3 regions of the Elstera cyanobacteriorum genome follow, and region 2 is predicted to be linked to each of the others. Evidence: riboswitches for the same ligand, from Rfam matches in the RefSeq annotation. Region 2 holds a riboswitch; each other region holds the start of a gene.

Region 1 (3,271 bases), on a different contig from region 2:
CATCCGCGACGAGCTGGCAGCGCAGTTTCCGCAATGGCGCGGCAAGCTGGGGCCGGATCATCTGCTCGACCTAAGCGTCGTCGGCGCCATCGGCGAGACGGCCATGACCGCCGATACCGTCATCACCTATGCCGAAAACGGGCTGCCGAATACCTTTGTGCCGGGGCGGAACATTCTGATGTTCACGGTAGCGGCGGCGCTGGCGTACCGGCGCGGGGCGCGGCATCTGGTGGGGGGGATGTGCGAGACTGATTACTCGGGCTACCCCGACTGCCGCGACGATACGATTAAGGCACTGCAAGTGGCGCTGGGCCTGGGCATGGATAAGCGCTTCGTGCTGCATACGCCGCTGATGTGGCTCGATAAGGCGGCAACCTGGAAACTGGCGGAAACCCTGGGCGGCGTCGATCTGATCGAACTGATTCGCCGCGAAAGCCATAGCTGCTATCTCGGCGACCGCACCCATCTGCACCCCTGGGGGCACGGCTGCGGCACCTGCCCGGCGTGTCAACTGCGGTCGCGCGGCTGGGAGGCCTATCGCGCCGACCCGCCCGATTTGGCGACAACCCCCTGATTGAAAGCGGCCTGCGGGCCGCTTTTCTTTTGGGCTTGAATATCCTCTCCAGGGGGATAGGATAAGGGCATGCATGCCTCGCACCCCAAAATCATCGGGCGCCTTAAGCGCGCCGATGGCCACCTGCGCGCCGTCATCACCATGATCGAGGCTGGCAAACCCTGCCTGGAGTTGGCCCAGCAGCTTCAAGCGGTGGAAGCCGCCATTGCCAAAGCGAAGAAAGAGCTGATCCAGGATCACATTTTCCACTGTTTGGACGATGCGGGCAGCAATGTCCCTGCGGCTGTCGAAGAGCTAAAGCAGCTCGCCAAATTCCTGTAGGAAGCCATGCCGGACCTCGCCCAGATCATCGTAAACGGCAGCCATACCCCGTGGCTCTACCTGCCCGCCGCCCTGCTGCTGGGGGCGCTGCACGCCGCTGAACCAGGGCATTCGAAATCGCTGATGGCGGCCTTCATCGTCGCCATTCGCGGCACGCCAAAGCAGGCGGTGCTGCTGGGAGTTTCCGCCGCCTTGGGCCATTCGCTGGTCGTCTGGGCGATTGCCCTGATCGGCCTCAGCCTCGGGGATGCGCTCATTCTGGATAAAGCCGAACCCTGGTTGTTGCTGGCATCGAGCGCGATTATCGCGGTGCTGGGCGGGCGGTTGGTCTGGGCGGCAGGGGCGCCGCACCGGCACGACCATGACCATGCGCATGACCACCACGACCATGATCACGATCACGACGCCCATGCGGCGGCCCATGCGCGCGACATCGCCGCCCGCTTTGGCGGCGCGGGGCCGGTCGGGGCCGGGCAGATCGCGTGGTTCGGTTTTACCGGCGGCCTAACCCCCTGCCCGGCCGCGATCACGGTGCTGATCGTCTGCCTGCAAGTGAAAGCCCTGGCACTCGGCGCGGGGATGGTTGCGGCGTTCAGCATCGGGCTGGCGGTTACCCTGGTCGGGATCGGCATTGCCGCTAGCCTCGGCCTGCGCCATGCCGCCGGGCGCGGCGGGCGCCTCGCGGCGTGGGCGGAGGCACTGCCGCTGATCTCCGGGCTGCTGATCCTCGTCCTAGCGCTGAATTTCGCCGTTAAAGGGCTGCGCGGCCTAGGCGTGCTGTAAGCCCGGCTTGACACTCCCGCCGTTTCCCCGTCCTGATGGCCGGGCATAGGGTGTCCTATGGCGGTCTCATCCACCGCCGGGATGAAACGGGAATGGGATTGGCGCCTGCGCCCCAACCCCAACCGCCCCCGCGACTGTATGCGGCGAGCCGCCCCGAACCGTCACTGAGCCGCAAGGCTTGGGAAGACCGGGATACGGCACCGACCCGCGAGTCAGGAGACCGGCCCTGTGCATCGTGAAACCGCAAGCCGTCGGGTGTGACGGCAGAGGAGAGTGAGATGCATATCGAACCCGGTCTGGTCGAGGGCGGGAAGCTCTGGCTTGGCTATACGACCGCCGCCGCCCTAGGCGGCTATACCGTCAAATCTGCCTGGGACGCCGTAAAAGCGCGCGGCCCGCTGTCGCCTGCGGCCCGTAGCATCCTGGCAACGGCCCTGGTGTTTTCCTTCTTTGAAATCCTGCCGCATTACCCGGTCGGCGTGTCCGAGGTTCATTTGATCCTCGGCTCCACCCTGTTCCTCATCCTTGGCGCGGCGCCGACCGCAATCGGGCTGATGTTGGGCCTGCTGATCCAAGGGCTGTTCTTCGCGCCCTTCGACCTGCCGCAATATGGGATGAATGTTACGACGCTGTTGGCGCCGCTCTTCGCGCTGCGCTATGTGGCGGGCAAGGTGATTTCGGCGGGCACCGCCTATGTCGATCTGCGCTACGCCCAAGCGCTGGCGCTATCGGCGACCTATCAGGCGGGAATCGTCGCCTGGGTAGCCTTCTGGGCCTTCTTCGGCCAAGGGGTCGCTGGCGAGACGTTAACCGCCGTCGGCAGTTTCGGCGGCGCCTATCTGCTGGTGATCGCCATCGAACCGCTGATCGATCTCGCCGTCTTGGCGGGCGCTAAGACGCTGCGGTCGCTCGCGGGAAGCGGGCTGGTCGACCGCCGGTTGTTCAACGCCGCGTAAAGGCCCCGGCCCTCATGAAACGGCGGTGTGTGCCACGGCACCCCGCCGTTTTTTATTTGCGGCCTCAACCGCCTGCCGCACAATGACAGCCGAATAAGGGTTGGGGAACGATGGTCAAGCGGCGGCGGCGCAATGGGTTCATGGTCGGGGTCTTCGTCACCGTCGTTGCGACACTGGCGGCGATGGGGGCCATCCGCATCGCGCTCGATGGGCCGCCCGCCAGCACCCGCCCGATCAAGATCGGTCTGCTGATCGCCCGCACGGGGCCGCTGTCGGTCGCCGATCGCAATGTCGAAAAAGCCCAGCGCCTCGCGATCCAGGAAATCAATACCGCCGGTGGCTTGCTCGGGCGCCCGCTGGAGGCCGTGACCGCCGATACGATGTCGGACAATGCCGTCGCCCTGGCCGAAGTGCAGCGCCTGCTGGGGCGGGAGAAGGTTCCGGCCATTTTCGGCTGCGCCACCTCCGGCTGCCGCAAAAGCGTCCGCCCGCTGATCGAAGCCGCCGACGCCGGGTTGATCTACCCCTATCCGACCGAGGGGATCGAGGAGTCGCCGAACATCCTCTATCTCGGCTCCGCCCCCAACCAGCAGATCATCCCGGTGATCAAATGGTCGATGGATACGCTGGGGCGCCG
Region 2 (3,271 bases):
AAACTCCGCCTTCACCCCAGCGAAGACCGACCGGCCCGGCGCGCGGTAGCGGGCGGATTCGCGGCCATCGGCATCGAAGAGATTATCGGCGCGCAGGTAGATTTGCGCCCAGGGCATCACCTGATAGGCCGTGCGCGCATCGAAAATCAGCCCCGGCGGGATTTTATCGCTGGAGAAGCTATTGTCGTTCTGCTCGGTCACGAAGCGCATGGCCCCGCCGACCTGCCATTTTTCGGTGACGGCGTAATCGGCGGTCAGGTTCACCGTATGCTTCGGGCGGCGCGGTAGGCGCTGGTCAGTGCTAGCGTCTTCGGCTTCGAGATAGGTGTAATTGGCGGCGAGGCTGAGATCGCTCAGCGGCTTCCACGTCACGCCAAATTCAGCCCCGCGCATGGTGGCGCGGCCGATGTTGGTATAGCCAAGGCCCTGATACTGAATAAGGTTGCGGTAGCGGGTATGGAAGACCCCGGCTGAGACGGTCAGCGTCTTGCCGATCTCTTGCTCGATCCCGGCATCGAAACCCTTGTTGGTTTCAAGGTCGAGGGCGCGGTTGCCGTAGAGCGGATCGAAGCGCTGGAACAGCGTCGGCGCCTTGGCGCCCGTGCCATAGCTCGCGCGCAGCGTGGTTCCGGTGCTGGCGATGCGATAGGCACCGGTCAGCCGGTAGGTGCCTTTGCCGCCGAAACTTTCCACATCGTCGTAGCGCCCACCGAGGGTGACGGTGAAGGCTTCCGTCGCCTTCCACTTATATTGCCCGAAGACGCTGTTGGTATCCTGGCTGAAGCGCGGCCCGGCCTTGCCGTTGGTCGTCGTGCGCGCTTTGTCGGTGCGGGTGGATAGGCCGCCGGTCAGAACATCCTGGCCGAACAGCGTCAGATTGCCCTGATACTCGGCGCCATAGGTCTGCCCCTCGTAGCGCGAGGTGCGATAGAAGCCCAAGGGTTCGTCGTAATCCCGGTCGGTATCGCTGGCGGTCAACGATAGGATATTCTCGAACCGGCCATCGAGCAGCGTGGCCGTACCGTCGACCCGCCCGAAGAGCTTCTTCGAGGTGGCGACCGCCGGACCGTCGCGGGTGGCGCTGGGGTCGAAGTCCGATTCAAGGTGCTGATAGCCGCCCGAAACGCCCAGGCGGAAGGTCTCGTTGAAGCGATAACCCCCGCGCCCGGTGATGCTGGCCTGCTCCGCCCCATCTTTTTCTGGCCCGGCATAAATGCGGGAAAAGCCCTTGGTTTGGCTATGAGCGGCGGTCAGGGCGTAATCGAACCCATCCTGCGCGCCGGAAATCCCGGCCTGCTGGCGGAACGTTTGATAGCTGCCTGCTTCGGTCATTGCCGTAATCTTGGCGGGACCGCGCCCTTTTTTGGTGATGATATTGACGACGCCGCCCATCGCATCATTGCCATACAGCGCCGACTGCGGGCCGCGCAGCACTTCGATCCGCTCTACACTATCGGCGGTCAGCCCGGCGAAATCATAGGCGGCGCTGGCGTCGGCGGCATCGTTGACGCGCACGCCGTCGATCAGCACCAGCACTTGCCCAACGTCGGAACCGCGAATGCGCAGATTGGACGTGGCGCCGAACCCGCCGTTGCGGGCTACCGACACGCCGGGGGCGCGCTTCAGCAGGTCCAGCACCTCCACCGATCCGCGCTTTTCCATCTCGCTTGGGGTGATGACGGTCACCGCGCTGCCGGTTTCGGCGCTGCGGCTGGGCAGGCGCTGGGCGGTCACATTCACCGGCTCCAGAACCGTGACGCTGTCGGCGGGTGGCGTGCCGATCCCCTGGCCCCAGGCGGGCAGGGTCAGAGCAGCGAGGGCGGTGGTGATTAGGGCGCGATAGGTCGGTCGCATCGGGTATCCTCGGTCCAAAGCAATTGAACCCCGCACCCGGAAGGGGCGCGAGGGGCGCAATCGCATAACGGGGAAACCGTCCCTGCCGTACACCCCGACGACCGGTCGCGACACGCACGCAAGGTTCGGCAGGTCTCCTGGCTGACACGTCATCGCCGCGCCCCCTCTTCCCAGCGTTGCGGCCAGTGAGGTTTCCCGAAAAACGGGCGGGGGCGGCTCGGTGCCTACAGTTGCGGGGGCAGCCCGGCTTCGGCCCTTATGGGCCTGTCCCGGTTCCCTTTTCACGCCCGGTTAGGGGCGACCGATCCCGGGCGCAACGCTAGTCAGGCCGGGCGGGGGCGTCAAGCCTCACAAAACTGCGGCAAATTCGCGGCGATTCCCGTACAAGAAAGAACAACCGAAACCAAAGGGCGGCGGGCGATGCAGCAGCAGGCGGCGAATACCATCGAAAAGGAAGCGCCCGATGGCGGCGCCAACGATAATCGCCCAACCGTGCGCCGCCGGGCGGCCAAGGCGCTGAAAGCCGTTTTCGGCAAAGGCCGCTGGCTGGCGCTGGTGGCGTTGGTTGGGCTGGTGGTGTTGCGGGGATTTGATCCCGCACCGGTAGAAATCTTGCGGCTTAAGGGGTTCGATGCCTACCAAGTGCTGAAGCCCCGCCAGTCAGATGAGCAGTTGGTAACGGTTGTTGATCTCGATGAGGACAGCCTCGCTGAAATCGGCCAATGGCCTTGGTCGCGCGGGGTTATCGCCGATATGGTCCTAAAGCTCCAAGCGGCAGGCGCCGCTGCAATTGGGTTCGATATTGTCTTTGCCGAAGCAGATCGTTTATCACCAAAGCAGATGGCCGAGGCGTTGCCTAAGGGCATGGGCAGTCTGGTAGCGCAGTTGCGGGAACTGCCAGATACGGATGCTGTTTTGGCAGAGGCCCTTGGTGAAACAAATTCTGTTCTTGGGCAAACGACATCCTCTGATGCCCGCGGGCTTGATCGTGTAGCGCCTGCACAAGTGGCCATCATACAGGCTAGCCCTCTTCCATTTTTGGACAATTTTCCAGGGCTAATTCCTAATATTCCTGTGCTAGAGCAGCGCGCGCAGGGGCGGGGTTTATTTACATATACGGCCGATGGGGATAATGTTGTTCGGCGTATACCGGCGTTTATCAATGTTGGCGGTAAACCATTTCCTACGCTATCAATGGAAATGATCCGGGTTGCCGCCGGTCTAAATACCTATGCTGTTCGAACTAATGCGGTTTTAGGTATTGAGCAGATCGGGATTCAGGTTCCGGGGCAACCGACACTCGTTGTACCTACGGATGCTCGCGCTAACCTTTGGCCTCACTACGCTATCAAGACTGACGCCCGCTATCTTTCCGCGCGTGAAGTTGTTAAAGGAACTTTTGATCCCAAGCGCGTCG
Region 3 (3,271 bases), on a different contig from region 2:
ATCATTTTGTTCAGCTTGACGCCATCTTAAAGCCAATAGATTTTTTTAATATAATAGAAATAACAAAAGTTTCCGCACCAATAATAGCTCAGATAATTAAAAATTTTGGAACAAAATTGAATAAGAATTTTTTTGACCCGAATATGATGAAAGAACTACCCAAATACGAAGAAATTATTCTAAAAATACTATCTGAGATTGAAGAAGATTACTTAAGGTCCGGCCTCTTAGAAATGATAATGGTATCCCCTATAGATGGAAGACAAATAGGCGTTGTAGATATTGATGTAAGTGATGCCGATGCACGCTCTATAAAAGCAAAATTAACAGACGGACACTTTAAGATAATAGGTCGCGTCTACAGACATATCCCAGAGGGGGATAAATTAAGTATAGTTCAAAGAACAATAATATCAACAATTCAAATTACACTGGAAAAATTACTCGGAGAAAGTTCAAGCGGCATAAAATATCGTGAAAGTATGGCGAAAATGAAAGAAGTAGCAGAAAAAGGATGCCAGTTTTACATCGATGGCCCAGCCTTCAGAGTTATCGCCATGTCAGTTTGCATATAAAATAACAAAAAACTTGACTTTTCCCTAAAACTCAATCCCCGCCTGGGCCTTCACCCCGGCTTTGAAAGGATGCTTCACCAGCGTCATTTCCGTCACAAGATCAGCCACGTCGATCAACTCCGGTTTGGCATTGCGCCCGGTCAGCACCACGGTGAGGTCCGGGCGTTTTGCGGCCAGCGCGGCCAGCACGGCGGCGAGATCAAGGTAATCGTAGCGCAGGGCGATATTGATTTCGTCCAGCACGATCAACCGATAGGCGGGATCAGCCATCAGCGCTTGCGCTTCCGCCCAGGCCGCCGCCGCCGCCGCCATATCGCGCGCCTTATCCTGGGTTTCCCAAGTAAACCCCTCCCCCATCGCGCGCCACGTCACGTGATCGGGGAAGGCCACCGCCAGCGCCCGCTGTTCGCCCGTATCCCAGGCGCCCTTGATGAACTGAACGACGCCGATCTTCCAACCGTGGCCAAGGGCACGCAGGATCAACCCGAACGCCGCCGTGGATTTGCCTTTCCCGGCGCCGGTATGGACCATAATAAGGCCCTTTTCGATGGTCTTCGACGCCACCTCGGCGTCTTGCACCGCTTTGCGCTTTTGCATTTTCAGCGTGTGACGCTCGGCGTCCGCCGTATCGAGGCTCATGGCAAGGCTCCCCCCGCAAAGATTTGACAAGCTCCGGGGCCGGTGTCACTCCTAGGCCCAAGACGGTGCGGCGCGAGCCGCACAATAGGGAATCCGGGTGCGGGCCGAAAGGCCCAAGGCCCGAGCTGCCCCCGCAACTGTAAGCGGCGAGCGGTCTTCCACACAGCCACTGGGGTCGCCCCCCGGGAAGGCGGAAGCACCGCAGCGACCCGCAAGCCAGGAGACCTGCCGTCGAAGCAACCGTTTGCCGCGGGCGGGGTGTCCCGATGGCAAGCCCGGAGGATCTGTCCACCGGGAGCGTCCGGGCATCGTCCGGCGTGCGGTTTTGTCGGGCACCCGCTTTTTGGTTTGCGACCCGATCCTATGACCTCTCTTCGTAAAACGCCTGTTACCATCGTCACCGGCTTCCTGGGCGCCGGCAAAACCACGCTGATCCGGCACTTGCTGGAGAACGCGGGCAATCGCCGCCTTGCGCTGATCATCAACGAGTTCGGCGATCTTGGCATCGATGCCGAAATTCTGAAGGGCTGCGGCATTGAAAGCTGCCCCGAGGACAATATCGTCGAACTTGCCAACGGCTGCCTATGCTGCACGGTCGCCGATGATTTCGCCCCGGCCATCGAAGCGCTGCTGGCCCGCCCGGACGCGCCGGAGCATATCGTCATCGAAACCTCCGGCCTCGCTTTGCCGAAACCGCTGGTAAAAGCCTTCGATTGGCCAGAGCTGCGTGCCCGCCTGACCGTTGACGGCGTGGTCGCGGTCATCGACGGCGCCGCTGTGGCGGAGGGGCGCTTTGCCGACGATCCCGACAAACTAGCCGCCCAGCGCGCCGCCGACCCGTCCCTAGATCACGATAACCCGCTGGAAGAGGTCTACGAAGACCAGCTTCTCTGCGCCGATCTGATTCTGCTGAACAAGACTGACCTGATGGACCCGGCAGCGCAGGAAACCGTTGCCGCCGACATCGCCGCCACGGTGCCGCGTGCCGTAAAAATCCTGCTCACCAGTGGCGGTAAGATCGATCCGGCGGTTCTGCTGGGGCTGCACGCAGCGGCAGAAGACGATCTCGCCGCCCGCCCGTCGCACCATGACGCCGAAGACGGCCATGATCACGACGATTGGGACAGTTTTGTCCTTGATCTTCCGGCCATCGACGCCCCCGGCCCCTTCGTCGCCAAACTCGCGGCCTTGGCGGACCAGTTCGACATTATCCGCCTCAAGGGCTTTGCCGAGGTAACGGGTAAACCGATGCGCCTGCTGGTCCAAGGCGTCGGCACCCGGCTTCAGCAGGGGTTCGACCGGCCCTGGAAAGCCGGGGAGGCGCGCGGCACCCGGCTTGTCGTCATCGGTCAGAAGGGGCTGGATCGGGCCGCGATCGAAGCCGCCCTGCGCTAAACCATGCACCTGCTCGCCACTGTCTCCCGCAGCCTCGACGATCTATCGGCGGCGGTGGACCTTGACCAGACCCCGGCGGATTGGCTGTTTCTGTCCTTCTCCGACAGCGACCTAACGGCCCTCGCCGCCGCCTATGCGGACGGTCCGGCGCGGGTGGCGGGCAGGCTGGCGCCGCTGGCCCAGCTTCGGCATCCCTATTCGGTCGATCTCTATCTCGAAAAAACCGCCCGCCACGCCAAGGTGATCCTCGTCCGCCTGCTCGGGGGCCTCGACTATTGGCGGTATGGGGCGGAAGAACTGGCCCAAATGGCGCGACGGCAGGGGATTGCACTGGCGATCCTACCCGGCGATGCCATCGCCGACCCGCGCTTGACCGCGCTCTCGACCGTCCCGCCCACAGTGACGGCGCGCCTGTGGGACTATTTCCAGACCGGCGGGCCTGTGAACATGGAACAGGTACTGGACTGGATCGACGCCGGGTGCCGGGGCGAAACCCTGCCCCTGCTACCGCCCGCCCCCCTGCCCGATTTCGGGCGCTTCGATCCGGCCTGCCACCCCGCCCCGCCGGGCGCGGCGCGGGCCGCCTTAGTCTTCTACCGCTCGCACGCGACGGCGGGCGATACTCAGCCGATCCTGGCCTTGGCGGCAGCGCTGGCCCACCG

The links. Region 2 has a riboswitch for cobalamin ahead of CHR90_RS08115 (TonB-dependent receptor plug domain-containing protein). Riboswitches for the same ligand answer to the same signal wherever they lie in the genome.
Region 1: it holds a riboswitch for cobalamin, as region 2 does, so the genes downstream of both, CHR90_RS15785 (energy-coupling factor ABC transporter permease) here and CHR90_RS08115 (TonB-dependent receptor plug domain-containing protein) in region 2, are expected to answer to the same signal.
Region 3: it holds a riboswitch for cobalamin, as region 2 does, so the genes downstream of both, cobW (cobalamin biosynthesis protein CobW) here and CHR90_RS08115 (TonB-dependent receptor plug domain-containing protein) in region 2, are expected to answer to the same signal.

What each region holds. Positions count from the first base shown of each region.
Region 1 is NZ_NOXS01000034.1:169,446-172,716, reverse strand. It holds gene queC (7-cyano-7-deazaguanine synthase QueC) at 1-574, shown strand, start outside; gene CHR90_RS15795 (metal-sensing transcriptional repressor) at 644-895, shown strand; gene CHR90_RS15790 (nickel/cobalt efflux transporter) at 902-1,678, shown strand; cobalamin riboswitch at 1,710-1,921, shown strand; gene CHR90_RS15785 (energy-coupling factor ABC transporter permease) at 1,957-2,634, shown strand; gene CHR90_RS15780 (urea ABC transporter substrate-binding protein) at 2,745-3,271, shown strand, end outside.
Region 2 is NZ_NOXS01000031.1:160,026-163,296, forward strand. It holds gene CHR90_RS08115 (TonB-dependent receptor plug domain-containing protein) at 1-1,854, opposite strand, end outside; cobalamin riboswitch at 1,965-2,175, opposite strand; gene CHR90_RS19645 (hypothetical protein) at 2,203-2,496, opposite strand; gene CHR90_RS19190 (CHASE2 domain-containing protein) at 2,431-3,271, shown strand, end outside.
Region 3 is NZ_NOXS01000035.1:100,465-103,735, forward strand. It holds gene CHR90_RS19305 (DUF6414 family protein) at 1-575, shown strand, start outside; gene cobO (cob(I)yrinic acid a,c-diamide adenosyltransferase) at 600-1,214, opposite strand; cobalamin riboswitch at 1,261-1,461, shown strand; gene cobW (cobalamin biosynthesis protein CobW) at 1,578-2,609, shown strand; gene cobN (cobaltochelatase subunit CobN) at 2,613-3,271, shown strand, end outside.